Regions from separate parts of the Brevibacillus sp. BC25 genome, predicted to be linked through region 3. Evidence: riboswitches for the same ligand, from Rfam matches in the RefSeq annotation. Region 3 holds a riboswitch; each other region holds the start of a gene.
The links. Region 3 has a riboswitch for S-adenosylmethionine ahead of metH (methionine synthase). Riboswitches for the same ligand answer to the same signal wherever they lie in the genome.
Positions count from the first base shown of each region.

Region 1: another riboswitch for S-adenosylmethionine. It lies ahead of PMI05_RS12510 (ABC transporter permease); the one in region 3 lies ahead of metH (methionine synthase).
Region 2: another riboswitch for S-adenosylmethionine. It lies ahead of PMI05_RS15895 (sugar ABC transporter substrate-binding protein); the one in region 3 lies ahead of metH (methionine synthase).
Region 4: another riboswitch for S-adenosylmethionine. It lies ahead of PMI05_RS26105 (homoserine dehydrogenase); the one in region 3 lies ahead of metH (methionine synthase).

Region 1 covers NZ_AKIX01000040.1:130,775-134,409, reverse strand. The annotation lists gene PMI05_RS12515 (ABC transporter permease) at 1-698, opposite strand, end outside; gene PMI05_RS12510 (ABC transporter permease) at 703-1,635, opposite strand; SAM riboswitch class I at 1,745-1,849, opposite strand; gene PMI05_RS12505 (sulfite exporter TauE/SafE family protein) at 1,972-2,763, opposite strand; gene PMI05_RS12500 (rhodanese-like domain-containing protein) at 2,795-3,635, opposite strand, start outside.
Region 2 covers NZ_AKIX01000055.1:21,297-24,931, reverse strand. The annotation lists gene PMI05_RS15900 (sensor histidine kinase) at 1-1,146, opposite strand, end outside; SAM riboswitch class I at 1,349-1,468, shown strand; gene PMI05_RS15895 (sugar ABC transporter substrate-binding protein) at 1,785-2,807, shown strand; gene PMI05_RS15890 (sugar ABC transporter ATP-binding protein) at 2,901-3,635, shown strand, end outside.
Region 3 covers NZ_AKIX01000060.1:121,152-124,786, reverse strand. The annotation lists gene metH (methionine synthase) at 1-1,723, opposite strand, end outside; SAM riboswitch class I at 1,845-1,946, opposite strand; gene PMI05_RS30115 (YjcZ family sporulation protein) at 2,160-2,267, shown strand; gene PMI05_RS17590 (YcdB/YcdC domain-containing protein) at 2,335-3,635, opposite strand, start outside.
Region 4 covers NZ_AKIX01000117.1:116,335-119,969, reverse strand. The annotation lists gene PMI05_RS26115 (DinB family protein) at 1-220, shown strand, start outside; cobalamin riboswitch at 465-670, shown strand; gene PMI05_RS26110 (hypothetical protein) at 692-961, shown strand; SAM riboswitch class I at 1,056-1,162, shown strand; SAM riboswitch class I at 1,229-1,339, shown strand; gene PMI05_RS26105 (homoserine dehydrogenase) at 1,426-2,691, shown strand; gene PMI05_RS26100 (CapA family protein) at 2,754-3,635, opposite strand, start outside.

The sequences.
Region 1 (3,635 bases), on a different contig from region 3:
ATGACGCCGATCGTATTCGGCAGCAGATGTTTGATGATGATTTTGACATGAGAGGTACCCAGCTTTTCTGCAGCCAGTACAAACTCCTGACGCTTGATCTGCATGATTTGTCCTCTGACCAGGCGGGCCATTCCGACCCAGCCAGTTAGCGAAAGGGCAATAATGATCGTTGTGAGACCAGGCTCCAGAACCACCATCAGCAGGATTACCACCAGCAGATAAGGAATGCTGTACAGAATTTCAGCCAACCGCATCAGGATGTTGTCCACACGGTCGCCCAGCTTGTTCCTCCCTGCCATGTAACCGGAAATCCCGCCGATGCATACACCAATCACTAAGTCGATGGCAGCTGCCGCTACACCAATAAACAAAGAGATTTGACCGCCTCCCCAGGTACGTGCCCACATGTCCCGACCCAAGTCATCCGTTCCAAACCAGTGCTCGCCCGACAGCGGCAGATTACCCTTCGTCAATGACTGTTCATGCGGGTTGTGGGGGACGAGCATCGGTCCGATGATCGAGAGGATCACCACTGTTGCGAGCAAGAAGAACCCGAGCATTGCCAGCTTGTTGCGGAATACCCGCTGCAATACCTCCTGCGAATACCCAAGACTGGGACGTTCCCGAATTTCTTCGGATAGCCTGTTTCGGTCTACTGGTCGAAACAGGGAATCCAGTTGTGTTGCCGGATTGGCCATAACGCTACTTCCCTCCACTCGTCAATCTGATGCGCGGGTCAATCACCCGATACAGTAAGTCGATGATGTACAAAGTAAAAATGAGCACAAAGCTGTAAAACACTGTCGTTCCCAAAATAACGGGGTAATCGCGGTTAAAAATGCTTTCCACGAAGTATTTGCCGAGCCCAGGAATGGCGAAAATCTTTTCCACCACAAAGGTTCCGGTCATCAGGTTGGCAAACAGCGGACCGATAAAGGTAAGAACCGGCAGGATGGCATTTCGCATCCCGTGTCTAACGACAATAGAAAAGGTGCCAAGCCCTTTCGCCTCCGCCGTGCTTATGTATTCCTGTTGCCAAACCTCAAGCATGCTGGCTCGTACGAAACGGGCGATAATGGCGAGCGGACCGATAGCGAGCGCAAGCGTTGGAAGTATCGAATGCTCCCAGCTCCCCCACGCAGCAACGGGAAGAAGCTCCCATTTGACCGCCAAGTACTTGATCATAAGTGGCGCCAGAATAAAACTGGGGATGGAGATCCCAACGATGGCTGCAAACATAGACAAGAAATCCAAGGTTCGATTGTGATAGAGTGCCGCTACGATTCCCAGTGTGATTCCACCTGCCAGCGCGACAATAAACGACTGGAGTCCCAGAACAGCCGAAGCGGGAAATCCCTCTGCAATCAGCGTGTTCACATCCCTCGTCTTAGACTGGATAGAGGGCCCCAAGTCAAATTGCAGCAATCCTTTCAGATAGAGCAGGTACTGTATCGTGATTGGCTGATCCAGGTTGTACTCCGCCCGCATGTTTTTTACCACTTCTTCTGGTAGCATTTTGGCGTCAGACGCGAACGGGTCACCCGGAATCAGGTGCATGGTCACAAACGTTACCGTGACAATAATCCACAGGGTAACGATCATGAGAAAGCCACGCTTGACCGCATAATGAAGCACGTTGTTTCCTCCTTCACATAATACAAAGTAAAATGATATGAATACTACGAATTATAAATATAGAAAACCCCTCTCCGAAAAGAAGAGGGGCAATTGCACGGTTCCCACCTTCTCATCTCGCAGAATAACTCCGCAGGAATTGGCACCGTAAGGTCAATCAGACCAAGGTTGCCGGGTTTCATCGGGCCAGTCCCTCCACCACTCTAGATAAGAATGTTCTATGAAATTTAATTTCATCGTAAAATTCTTTTTTATCTTATCATTTTACTCGGATATGTCAATCCTGTTCAATAACAATTGATTCTTCTTTATTTTATTTATGAAAAAAGTAAATCTTCACACACGTATGAATATGAGGATATCAGCCCAGATCTTAATTGTGGTGGCTAGGATCAACAAGGCAAGAATGCTTTGGAGAATCCGTGTGTCCAAACGTTTGCTGACCTTCGCACCGAGCGGCGCTGCCAAGATACTGGCGATTACCATGATCACGGATGGCCACAGCAATATGTCCCCCGCCATCCATTTCCCTACAGTCGAACCGATGGAAGAAAGAAAGGTAATGGCAAGAGATGAAGCAATCGTAACTCTTGTCGGAATCTTGAGGATGATCAACATGATGGGAACCAAAATAAAAGCGCCAGCTGCCCCGACAATTCCGGAAGCCCCTCCGACAATCAAAGCGGATAATATGGCTGTTGTTTTATGAAAGATAACCTCGTTCTGTTCACATTCGTCCATTCGCTTTTTTGGCAGGAACATCAAGATTACAGCAATGGTGGCCAGGATGGCGTAAACAATATTAATGGCTTCTGCCGATAGATATTTTCCTCCATACCCTCCAAGCAAGCTTCCTACGATAATGGCACTTCCCATGTACAGAACGAGCTGGTAATGAATAAGCTTATCTTTTCGTAGAGTCCAAACAGCAGCTAGGGTGGCAAAAAATACTTGGATTGCACTTATTCCGGATACTTCGTGAGCTGTGTAAGCAACGAATCCAAGGGCGGGCGGAATGTACAGAAGCATCGGATACTTGATGATAGAGCCACCGATTCCGACGAGACCAGAGATAAATGATCCCGCGAAACCGATAACAAACAGTGTGATCACAAGGTCGATAGTCATAGGCTCACCCTTTGCAACACCTCGCTTCGTTTTATCCTCGTTCTACAACTGTCAAGCCGTCTTTTTGCCATTTCAAGATTCCGCCGCTCAAATTCATTACATCCTTGAATCCGTTTGCCTGAAGAATACTTGCGCCAATAGCGGATCGGGCACCGGAACGGCACTGCACGAGAAGCGGCTTATCGTGAGGAATCTCATCCAGCCGCATGGCGAGAGTACCGAGCATGATGTGCTGTGCATTCGGAATGTGTCCTTCCTTCCACTCAGCCAGATTACGCACATCTACTACGTGAACCTCTCCCTTTTTCACCCGTTCTGCAATCTCCAGCGGTGTTACCTCTTCAATTGTCTCGAGCGAAGACATTTCACTTTCCATCAGCTTGCCGCTGTCGATAAAGCCTGTGACATGGTCAATCCCTACGGAATGCAAGGCTTTCAAAATCACGTCCAGCTCATCTGGGGTGGCCAGGATGTGAACCGGGCGATCGTAATCGACAATCCAGCCTGCCCAGTTGGCAAATGATTTGTTAAAAGGAATGTGAAGTGTTCTCGCCAGATGCCCCTTCGCAAATTTCTGGAAAGGACGCGTATCGACAATCTGTCCGTTTTCCGGCGATTCCTTTACCTGTTCAAACGAGTTGAACTCTTGAACAACAGGGAGTTCGTTGAGCAAGGCAGGACCTTCCTTATTCACGCGTTTCATCACTGCAAAATACGATGGCGGCTCTGGTTGTCCATCCAGGAGTGCCGTGACGAATTCCTCTTCACTGGAGTGTGACATCGCCCAGTTAAAGAGCTTTTCATAGCCGACGGTAGAAGACGGCACGGCCCCCAGTGCTTTGCCGCAAGCGCTTCCTGCGCCATGAGCTGGC
Region 2 (3,635 bases), on a different contig from region 3:
CAATCCAAGCCCGGTCCCAGTTGTTTTCGTAGAAAAGTAAATCGTTCCGAGGCGGCTGATCTGTCCTGCATCCATGCCGACACCGTTATCCTTGATGATCAACAGTGCTTTGTTTCGCTCGATGAGCAAGTCCAGGGAGACTTTTCCGTCCGAAATATCCGAGCACGCCTCGATGGCATTTTTGATGAAATTCACCAACACTTGCTTGAACTCGTCTGGATTGGCCTTGACGGTCACAGGTCTCTCAAAGTCTTGCAGCGTAAGCTCCACGTTATGCATATTGGCAAAGGGGAGCATTACTTCGCGGATGGTATGCAGATGCTCGCTCATATTAATGATCTCATGCCGTTCCTTCAGCGGTTTCGAAATCGCAAGGTACTCGGTCAAAATGGCTTCTGTCCGTTGGACTTCGTCGAGACTGATGCGAATGTATTGATCGACTTTTGCCAAATTTTCCGGACATTCTTGTATTAATTTCAAGAAGCCTTTGACAGCTGTCAGTGGATTGCGAACCTCGTGTGCGAGCGATGCAGCAACATGGCTCATCGTCTGGATTTTTTCATTTTGCGCGTGGCGAATAAACAGCTCCTTATCCGAAACGCATTTGCTGAATAGCGACATTAATAACCAGAGGCCGAAAAAGTTTTGAATAGGAATCACCATGGTGTAGTAAACGAGGTGTTGAGTTACATACGTGGGAAAAAAGTAATAAGTAGTCCCTAAAGCAACCGTAGAAAAAATCGCACTCGTCATAAAAAGATACAGTGTTTTCCGATAACTGGCTTTGTAGTGTCGATATAAAAAGAGTGACAAGACAAAATTGACTGTAAGGATCAGCATCGCAACCCATGTTCCTTCTCCACCTAGGTAGTACCGATAAACCAAGGCTTCAATGAGAAGGAGCAAGGCAATCTCGATTCCGCCATAAACGAGTCCGAAAAGAATGATGATATGTCGGATATCAAAAAACATGCCATTCGTGACACTCGGGGCGAAGGTCATCGCGAGAAACATGCAGGCTGAGCTGGTGATGACAATAAAGGAACGGCTGTAGTTCCGCATTTTGTCACGGTAATAGATGTTGAAAAACACAAACGGGATAATGGCGAAAAACCATTGAAGAATGACTTCTTTTAATAGACTCATGTAGCATCCCCATCGCAAATATTTGCTAGGCTTGTATCAATCTACGATAATTCGACAAGACACAACAAAATCCCTCTTGATGTTACAGAAGAAACTGGAATATTTATCAAGAAAATTCTTTCGGTAAACCCAGTTGACAGATAGGTAATTGCCAGATTATATTCTGTATATACTTATACAAACGTTTTGAAAATAGAAACTACTCTTATCAAGAGAAGGCTGAGGGAATGGCCCTATGAAGCCCGGCAACCTAGCACGAGAGATTACGTTCTTTCGAGCCAAGGTGCTAACTCCAACAGGTAGAATACCTGACAGATAAGAGGCGAGAATCTTGTCGATTTTTGTCCTCTTTCTCTGTGAAAGAGGATTTTTTGCGTAGCTAACGTGGGGAAGAAGCGCATTTCCAGTCTACGCTTCGGCCTCCGCCCCGCTGTGAGTGAAGACTGTCCGCTTCGGAAGAAATGGCGGGAGCGCTTCAAACGTAGAAGGTTCGAGGCAGGATTTCATAAGTGAAGCTGAAATTCCCCGCCATTTCTTCCTACGCTGAGGTGGGCTCCAAAGGCGCTTGGACTGGAAATGCGCTTCTTCTACGAGGCTTTTGTCATCTGTTATCAAAAAGAAAAAGGGGGAAATTTTTGATGAAAAAGAAACTGGGATTACTAACTTCACTAGTTGTGGCTGCATCTGTTCTCGTGACTGCATGCGGCGGAGGAACAAGCACCGGAACCGGCAGCACAAGCGGCGGTGCTTCGGGAGAGAAGGCAAAGAGAATCGCATTGATCATGCGTCAAAACGTAGGGACATTCTCCGCACAATACATTAATGGTGTGAAGACAGAGGTGGAGAAAAACGGCGGCGAGTTGACTGTATTCAACGCAGATACTGATCTGGCAAAAATGGCGTCCAACCTCGATGCGGCTGTGAACCAAAAGTTTGATGGCATTCTGATCGACCATGGTACGGCGGAAGCGTTGCAGCAGGGCACGCAAAAAGCTGTGGATAAAAAAATCCCGGTCGTCCTGTTTGATACAGACATCAACATTCCGGGTGTGCCAGTTGTGGCGCAGGATGACAACAAATTGGCAGAGCTGAGCCTGGAGAAGCTGGGTGCAGATACAAACGGCAAAGGCAGCATCGTAAAAATTTGGGTAGCTGGCTTTGCGCCTATGGAAAAACGCCAAGTCACGTATGAAGCTTTCCAGAAGAAATACCCAGACATAAAAGAGATTGCGGCATTCGGTTCTGCTACTAACAATACGGCACTCGATACACAAACGCAGATGGAAGCGATCTTGAAAAAGTATCCGAATAAAGGCGACATCACAGCAGTATGGGCGGCTTGGGATGAATTTGCCAAAGGGGCGACACGTGCCATCCAGCAAGCAGGCCGTACGGAAATCAAGGTATACTCCATTGATTTGAGCGATGAGGATCTGCAAATGATCCAGACGGAAAACTCTCCGTGGGCAGCGACGGCAGCAGTAGACCCATCCAATATCGGACGCATTCATGCGCAAACCGTGTTCCAAAAAATCAAAGGTGAGCAAGTGCCAGACAACGTGAAGCTGAATCCAGTGCTGGTGAAACAGGAAGACCTGCCGAAGGATAAGAAAGTAACGATGGGCGACCTGTCCCAATACGTACAAGAGTGGGGCAAGTAAGAACCAAATTGGCTTTTCCCGTTGATCTGTATCCGTCAACGGGATTTTTCCTTATAGAGGTTGGAACACGCAGGTAAACAGGAGGTGCGAAAAATGTCCACATTGCAGATGAAAGGGATGGCGAAGCAGTTTTCTGGGGTTCCTGCCCTGCGATCCGTCGATTTTGAGGTGCGCGCAGGAGAGGTTCACGCACTTCTCGGTGCCAATGGCGCAGGAAAGAGTACACTGATGAAAATCCTCACGGGAGCGTATCAGGCAGATGGCGGTACGATCACCATCGATGGACAGGCCGTGTCGATTCAATCGCCGCAGGACGCCAAAGCACAGGGCATTCAATGTGTATATCAGGAAGTGGACACCGCCTTGATCCCGTATTTGAGCGTCGCCGAAAACATATTGGCGGGCCAGCTCGTCCAGTCGAAAACCAAGGGACTGATCAACTGGCAGAGCTTGTACAACGAATCGGAGCAGATTTTAAAAAACTTCGGCTTCTCCATTCCGGTGAGAATGCTCGTCGAAGAATGTACGCTGTCGGAAAAGCAATTGATTTTGATTGCACGTGCTACCGTTCAAAAGGCGAAGTACGTCATTTTCGATGAACCGACAGCGCCGTTGAGCACGAAGGAGAGCGAACGGCTGTTTCAAATCATTGCGCAGTTGAAAAAAGCTGGAGTCGGGATCATTTATATCTCCCACAGGTTGCCGGAAATCTTTGAAATCTGTGATCGGATCACCATCATGCGCGATGGACAGCATGTCGTGACCACAGACACGGCAAATACCACCATGGATGAAGTGATCGCGAACATGCTGGGCAAAAGCTTCGAC
Region 3 (3,635 bases):
GCTTTTCCGTGTTGACGATGGCGTAATCAAGCCCTGCAAGAGTGGTGTGATACAAGAAGACCGCATTCAGCACTTCCCGACCCGCAGGAGGCAAGCCGAAGGAAACGTTACTGACACCCAGAATCGTCTTGCAAGCAGGCATTGCTTGTTTGATCAAACGAATTCCTTCTACGGTTTCCTTTGCAGAGCCGATATATTGTTCATCCCCTGTCCCTACTGGAAAGACGAGTGGATCGAAAATAATATCCTGTGGCTTTATTCCATACTGGTTGACAAGAATGTCGTACGAACGTTGCGCGACCTCCAGCTTCTTTTCGCGAGTGATAGCCATACCCGCTTCCTCAATCGTTCCAACGACAACGGAGGCACCGAACTTGTGGATAAGCGGCACGACTTCCTCAAATCGCTCCAACCCGTCTTCCAGGTTGATCGAGTTGAGAATGGCCTTCCCTTGCGAATAGCGAAGTCCCAGCTCCATGACCTTGGCATCTGTCGAGTCGATCATGAGGGGCGCTTTTACTTTTTTCACGATGAACTGTAGGAATTTTTCCATATCTTCGTATTCATCACGGTCGGGATCAGCCAAGCATATATCGATGACATGTGCGCCGCGCTTTACTTGGGCCCGGGCAATATCGGATGCTTCTTCATAGTGACCAGCTGCAATCATTTCACGGAATTTTTTGGAACCAATGACATTGGTCCTCTCCCCTACTAACAGGGGACGATTGTCATCTTCAACGTAAACGACCTCGATTCCGGAGACCGCGCTCAGCGGTTCTACAGCTGCACTGCGCGGCTTGCAGTCTTTCAATGCTTCTGCCATCGCTTGAATATGGTCAGGCGTTGTTCCGCAGCAACCGCCAGCGACGTTTATCCAGCCTTGTTCAGCGAACGCCAGCATTTTCAAGGCAAGTCCTTGTGGCGTTTCATGGTAATGGCCGTTCTCGTCTGGCAAGCCTGCGTTTGGATAACAGCTGACCGCACATTGGGCAATTCCTGACAATGTCCGCAGATGATCACGCATGAACTCCGGTCCTGTCGCACAGTTCAGACCAATAGAAACTGGCTTTATATGCTCCAAGGAGATGTAAAACGCCTCGATGTTTTGGCCCGCAAGCGTCGTGCCCATCGGCTCAATCGTACCTGACAGCATCACCGGGATCTCCTGTCCAAGCTCTTCAAAAGCTTTACGAATCCCGATTCCGCCAGCCTTGACGTTCAACGTATCTTGCGAGGTTTCCAAAAGAAGCACATCGGAGCCACCGAGAATCAGACCTTTTGCCTGACGATAATACGCCTCGACCAGTTCTTCGAAAGTGACACCGCCTGTCAACGAAAGCGTTTTGGTCGTAGGTCCCATTGCACCTGCTACAAAACGCGGCCACTCCTCCGTGGAATAGGCATCCACCGCTTCTCTGGCCAAGCGTGCTGCCGCTATATTGATCTCAAGGTCTTTCTCTGACACATCGTACTCGGCCAAAACGATGGAAGCAGCACCAAACGTATTTGTCTCGACGATGTCTGCGCCCGCCTCTAAATATTTCGCATGAATGGAACGAATCACATCTGGTCTGGTCAGATTCAGGAGTTCATTACAGCCATCATAGGCTTCACCGCCGAAATCATCAGCAGTCAGGTTCGCCTGTTGAAGCATGGTGCCCATTGCACCGTCCAGAATCAGAATTTTCCGGGAAAGCTGTTCGCGAAAAGTTGGTTTCATTGACGTGCCCCTTTTCTCCCTTGCATCGGCTTATTCTCTGTAATTGGGTAAATAAAATAAAAAAATCCTCTTCTTTGAAAGAAGAGGATTTGTCAGCAGATACGAAAACGCCTGAGACATCCTCTTATCTTTCAAAGCACGTAGCTTTGCTGGAATTGGCACCGGATTTTTACCGGTTGCCGAGGCTTCATCAGGCCAGTCCCTCTGCCTCTCTGGATAAGAGTCGTACACTTGTCATTTAGTTGTTTTGCGAAATGTCTTGAATGTTTGCAAGTATCTTAACACCCCCTTTGTCTCCTCGTCAATTGTGAATTGTCTATTTTTTACTAAGCCTCTTCTCTTACGCGCCCATTTTTGCCTAAGCTGGGCATCCGCCCAGTCCAATATCGGCATTCGTGTATAGACTGGAGTATAACGGAAAGGAGGGGAAACAAAGATGAGTACATCTTTCTGCGGTAACGGATTCTTCGGTGACTGCTTCGCAATCGTGCTCGTGCTGTTTATCCTGTTGGTTATTATCGGGTGCTCGTGTGACGACTGTTAGATAAGTGTTTAAGAAAGGCTATCCCAAAAGCCATCAGGAATGGCTGCGGGATAGCCTTTTTTTCTTGTTATTTGGTGATGATCTTGCCTGTCACGGCATCCAGAGTAATATATTTGAGCGCCAGCTTTTCGTCACTCCACGGCACATACGCCAGCTTTGGTTGAGCTAATTTTTGCCCATCCACATCTTTCATCAAATAGACCAGCTTCAAAGGCATGACGCGTAAATACGCTTCAACAGCCTTGTCTTTCGAGACGATCTCGTCGGATGCTGGAAGCTCCACCAACTCGTGCGTCTCTCTGTAGTTTTCAAACTTTGTCACTTTGCCAGAAGACGGATCGACTGTTACTGAATAAGCCGCTTTTTGCCCGCGATCCTGTACTGGAATGCCATCCTTGCTCATGAAATATCTGAATTCCCATTCGCCCGATGACACAGGATTCGCTTCGCCTGGCTGTATGACTTTCGCCAATTGCACTTCTTTTATGCCTGGATCAACGTATTTAGGCAGAAAGGCAAGTGCAGCCTCTTCCGCTTGCTCGCGTTTGACAGTCACTGCTGTATCGGAACGCGGTGTTCCCAGCCCGACGACACTGCCTGTTTCTGCAAGGACTTCTACGCCGATATACTTGTCATTTTTATCATTCCATACATATTCCTTGCGTCCCTCGCGGATACTCACACTCTCTCTATAGGTCGATTCATCTACCTGTATGCCAAATTCCGCTTGCAGCAATGCTTTTGCCTCATCCTTGGAGCGAACCTTGACGTATTCCTTTGGAGATTCGATCGGATGTGCTTCCTTCGTATTCAACTGATCATAAGCAAGCCCGTTATCTCCCGTTCCATACACCATCTTGCCATTCGTCGCGTCGATATGCCACTCCGTACCGTCTTCACGTCCTCTTTGCATGAAGGAAACAGCTGGCGTGTACTCCAGAATGGGCTGCCACTCTTCCCCTTGTTTTGATTGTGGCTGTATTCTCGGATTCTGCACGTATCGAAGCTTCATATGCTCGGTCAGCTCTTTGATGGCTACCTCTTCTGACACAGCAGTCGATACATCCGGGTACTGCGACGGCTCGAATGTTTCGGGCTCCATCCTGAAATATTGGACGTGGCCAGAGTCAGTTGTTATTATGCTAATTTCATCAGACAACACCGGCAGTTCGTTATGATATCGCAGATACAACCCTGGATCGTTGGCGTCCAATAACCGATAGTTATCGCTATCCGCACCGAGCAGTTTGTTCAGGAACTGTCGCTCTTGCTGCAAGGCTTTTTCTCCTTCTGCTTCTTTCCGGCTCGCTGCTTCCTTTTCATCCCTATTCAAAAGCCTATACGATTCCAGTGCTTGACCATTTCCAT
Region 4 (3,635 bases), on a different contig from region 3:
ACACGGGTGTTTTCAGCTAAGAGACCTCTCTGATTTATTGGAAGAGTATAAGGCTGTTCGGGCTTCCACCATCGCGCAGGTGCGAGGAATCTCTCCAGAAGCGTGGTTGCGTACAGGACTTGCCAACGGAAACAAGCTATCTGCAAGGACGTTGGCCTATGTGATTGCTGGACATGAAGCTCACCATACTACCATTTTGAAAGATCGGTATTTGGGGTAGCTCAGAGCCTCTCCTTGTTTGTCGGCAACAGCTGGACGAATATTTTTCCGGCAAGAGACAGTCCTTTTCTGTTCCCCTGTGGATGAAAGGGACAGACTTTCAGAAAACAGTCATAGGAGCAAACGGGAGTTTAACAGGCTATTCGGGTGGCTTGTGGCGAAAGGAATGGCTACTAGCCCACGAACAATGTTCGCAAAACAAGGAAAAATAAGGTAAAATTTGAGTGGAGTAGTGAGAAAAGACAATTTCATAGGTGGAAACAGGTTCCTTAGGGCGTACCAATTCGCCAAAAGGATAATAGGGAAGCTCGGTGCAAATCCGACACGGTCCCGCCACTGTAAGAGGGGAGTCAGCGTCCAACAAGCCACTGGTCTATCAATATAGACGGGGAAGGCGACGCTAGATGATGAACCCAAAGTCAGGAGACCTGCCTGTTTCGACAACACTGATAGACCTACGGGAGATAGGGAGGTGTTAGAGATGGCTTGCGAAAAACAGCGAGTGGACAAGTACGCCCCTCCTTTTCTGGCATTTTCTAACGATCGTCACGGTCGAGTAGAAAATGCTCTTTTTATTTTGGGCAGGATAAAAGAAGAGGAGGGTGTGCGAATGCAACTTTTTATTTGCCAATGGTGCGGATATGTCGAGGAAAAAGAGCTGCCTGAAGAATGCCAGGAGGGCGTGCTTCATTGCACTTGCTGCAGTATGGAAGAGGTAGAAAGCCTGTTCACCTACACCTGAAAGCCTGACCAAATCAGCTTGCAATCAGAAAAGAAAGAATTTTGTTGACGCTTGCCTTGGAATTTCTTAGAATAAAGCTCAACAGCATAATTAGTTCTTATCCAGAGAGGTGGAGGGTCTGGCCCGATGAAGCCCGGCAACCGTTGCATATTGCGACAAGGTGCCAATTCCTGCGAGACGTTTCGTCTCGAAAGATAAGAAGCGGGTTACTCCATCAGTAGATGAACCTTCTTCTTAGCGAAGAAGGTTTTTTTCAATTTCATATTTTCTTTATCCAGAGAGGTGGAGGGACTGGCCCGATGAAGCCCGGCAACCGTCACGCATGTTTGTGACAAGGTGCCAATTCCTGCAGGACATATACGTCCTGGGAGATAAGGAGGGGGAGCAGTAGCTGCTAACAAGCCTTCTTCTTATCGAAGATGGCTTTTCTTTTTATCTAAAATTCGGGGTATGGGGTGGTCAGGATGAGTGCAGAAGTGGTACGCGTGGGATTATTGGGATTGGGAACAGTGGGTGGAGGCGTAATCAAAACGATCCGTTCGCAGCAGGAGAAGCTGGCTTCTCGTCTGGGTAAACGAATTGAGATCGTCAAGGCATTGGTGCGTGATTCGGAAAAAGAGCGGGCGGTTCATATCGACCCGGCATTACTGACAACAGACTTTGAGGATGTATTACGCAGCGATGTGGATATCGTGGTGGAAGTCATGGGCGGTGTAGAACCTACCTATGACTACGTCCGTGCTTTGATCGAAAAGGGCTGCCATGTGGTAACTGCCAACAAAGAACTCCTGGCGAAAAAAGGAACGGAGCTAGTCGATTTGGCAAATCAGCATCAAGTGCACCTTGCCTATGAAGCGAGTGTGGCAGGGGGCATCCCGATTTTGAGCGTGCTCCGGCAGTTCCTACGGACGAACGATATTCAAGGCGTTCGCGGTATTCTTAACGGAACAACGAACTTCATTTTGACGAAAATGGAGACAGAGCAGCTCTCTTACCAGGAGGTGCTCAAGCAAGCGCAGGAGCTGGGCTATGCGGAAGCGGACCCTCGTTCCGATGTAGAAGGCTTTGATGCTATGTACAAGTTGTATATCTTGGCACAGCTTGTTTACGGAGAATCGCTGCCTTTAGCAGATGTTGTTCGCAAAGGAATTGCAGATTTGTCTGCAGGTCACATTCGGATTGCGAGCGAGCTGGGGTACCGGATCAAGCTGATTGCGCAGGCCTATCAAGCTGAGAAAGGAATTCGCCTATCAGTTGAACCAACCATGCTTTCGCTGAGCCATCCGTTGGCGCAAATCCACGACGCGTTTAATGCTGTCCAGCTATCCGGCAACATCGTGGGAGACTTGTTGTTTACAGGAAGAGGGGCAGGAGAGCTCCCTACAGCAAGTGCAGTCGTGGAGGATTTGGCCTATTTATTGACACAGCCATTCACACCGCATCCTACTTGGAAAGAAAAAACGGCTGACAAAGCTGGAGCCACGGTGGACTCGGTAGAACACGTCCTATGTTACCTTGAGGGCTCATGTCATACTGCTACGCCAGATCGTGTCCTGCATTTCCTTCAGCAGGCAGGAGTCAACGTGCATAAACTAAAAGTCCAATTCGACTTGGGAGGCGTCTTGCGCGCAGGTTTGATCGTAACAGGAATCAGTGAAGAGCACGAGTCCCTATTGAAAAATGATTTCGGTTTAGAAGTGCGCTGCTTCCCCATTATCGAATCTGCGTAAGTAAGAGGAATCATAAGAAGAAAAGCCGTATTTCTAGTTACCTGGAAACACGGCTTCTTTTGTCAGGGGGCAGTCTCCACCGCTTTTGCACGCGGCTGTATACGCCCGTCACTTTGTATGTCGACACTCTCAGAAATGGATTCAATGCGTTTTAGCAGGGCAGCGCCGTTGCTTTCATTCATGGGTACAGCTTGTCCCAATTCTGCGTGAAACGGAAGCATCGTCAGCTCACAATCACCGCTTTTCGTACAGTTTGCTTGCAGGACCATCGTTTCCCAAGTCTTGGGTTCGTTTGATCGTGTGAAAATGAAATTGCCGAGACTGTACGCTATCCATTTGTCGTTGTATCGTTCAAAACCTTGAAGGACGTGGGGATGACCGCCGACAATCAAATCTGCACCAGCATCGATGTAGGCACGAGACAACTCTTTTTGATGATCGACAGGATAATCAGCGCGTTCCTTGCCCCAGTGTGCAATCACGACGACGAGATCCGCTTGGTTGTTCGCATCTTGGATCGCTTTTACTGCTAGCGTAGGATCATAGGAAGCGGCCATACCTGGCTGGGAATCCCCTGCATACCAGCTCGTTTCGGGAATGACCCTGCTGAAGCCGAGAATCGCGATCTTGATGCCGTTCTTTTCTATGAATACAGGTGAATAGGCACGGCTGGCATCCTTACCTGCGCCGACGTATTCAATCCGGTTTTCGTCTAAAGCGTCAAAGGTATCCAGCAATCCCGGAACTCCTTGATCCATGGAGTGATTATTGGCGAGATTCACCACATCAATCCCGGCGTTTTTCATGGCCGGAACAGCAAGTGGCGACGACTTGTAGACATACGCCTTGTTCTGTGCAGCAACTCCTGTTTCGGTGATCGGCGTCTCCAAATTGGCAATCGTGAGATCATCTTGCAAAAAGAGCGAGCTTACATGCTTGTATGG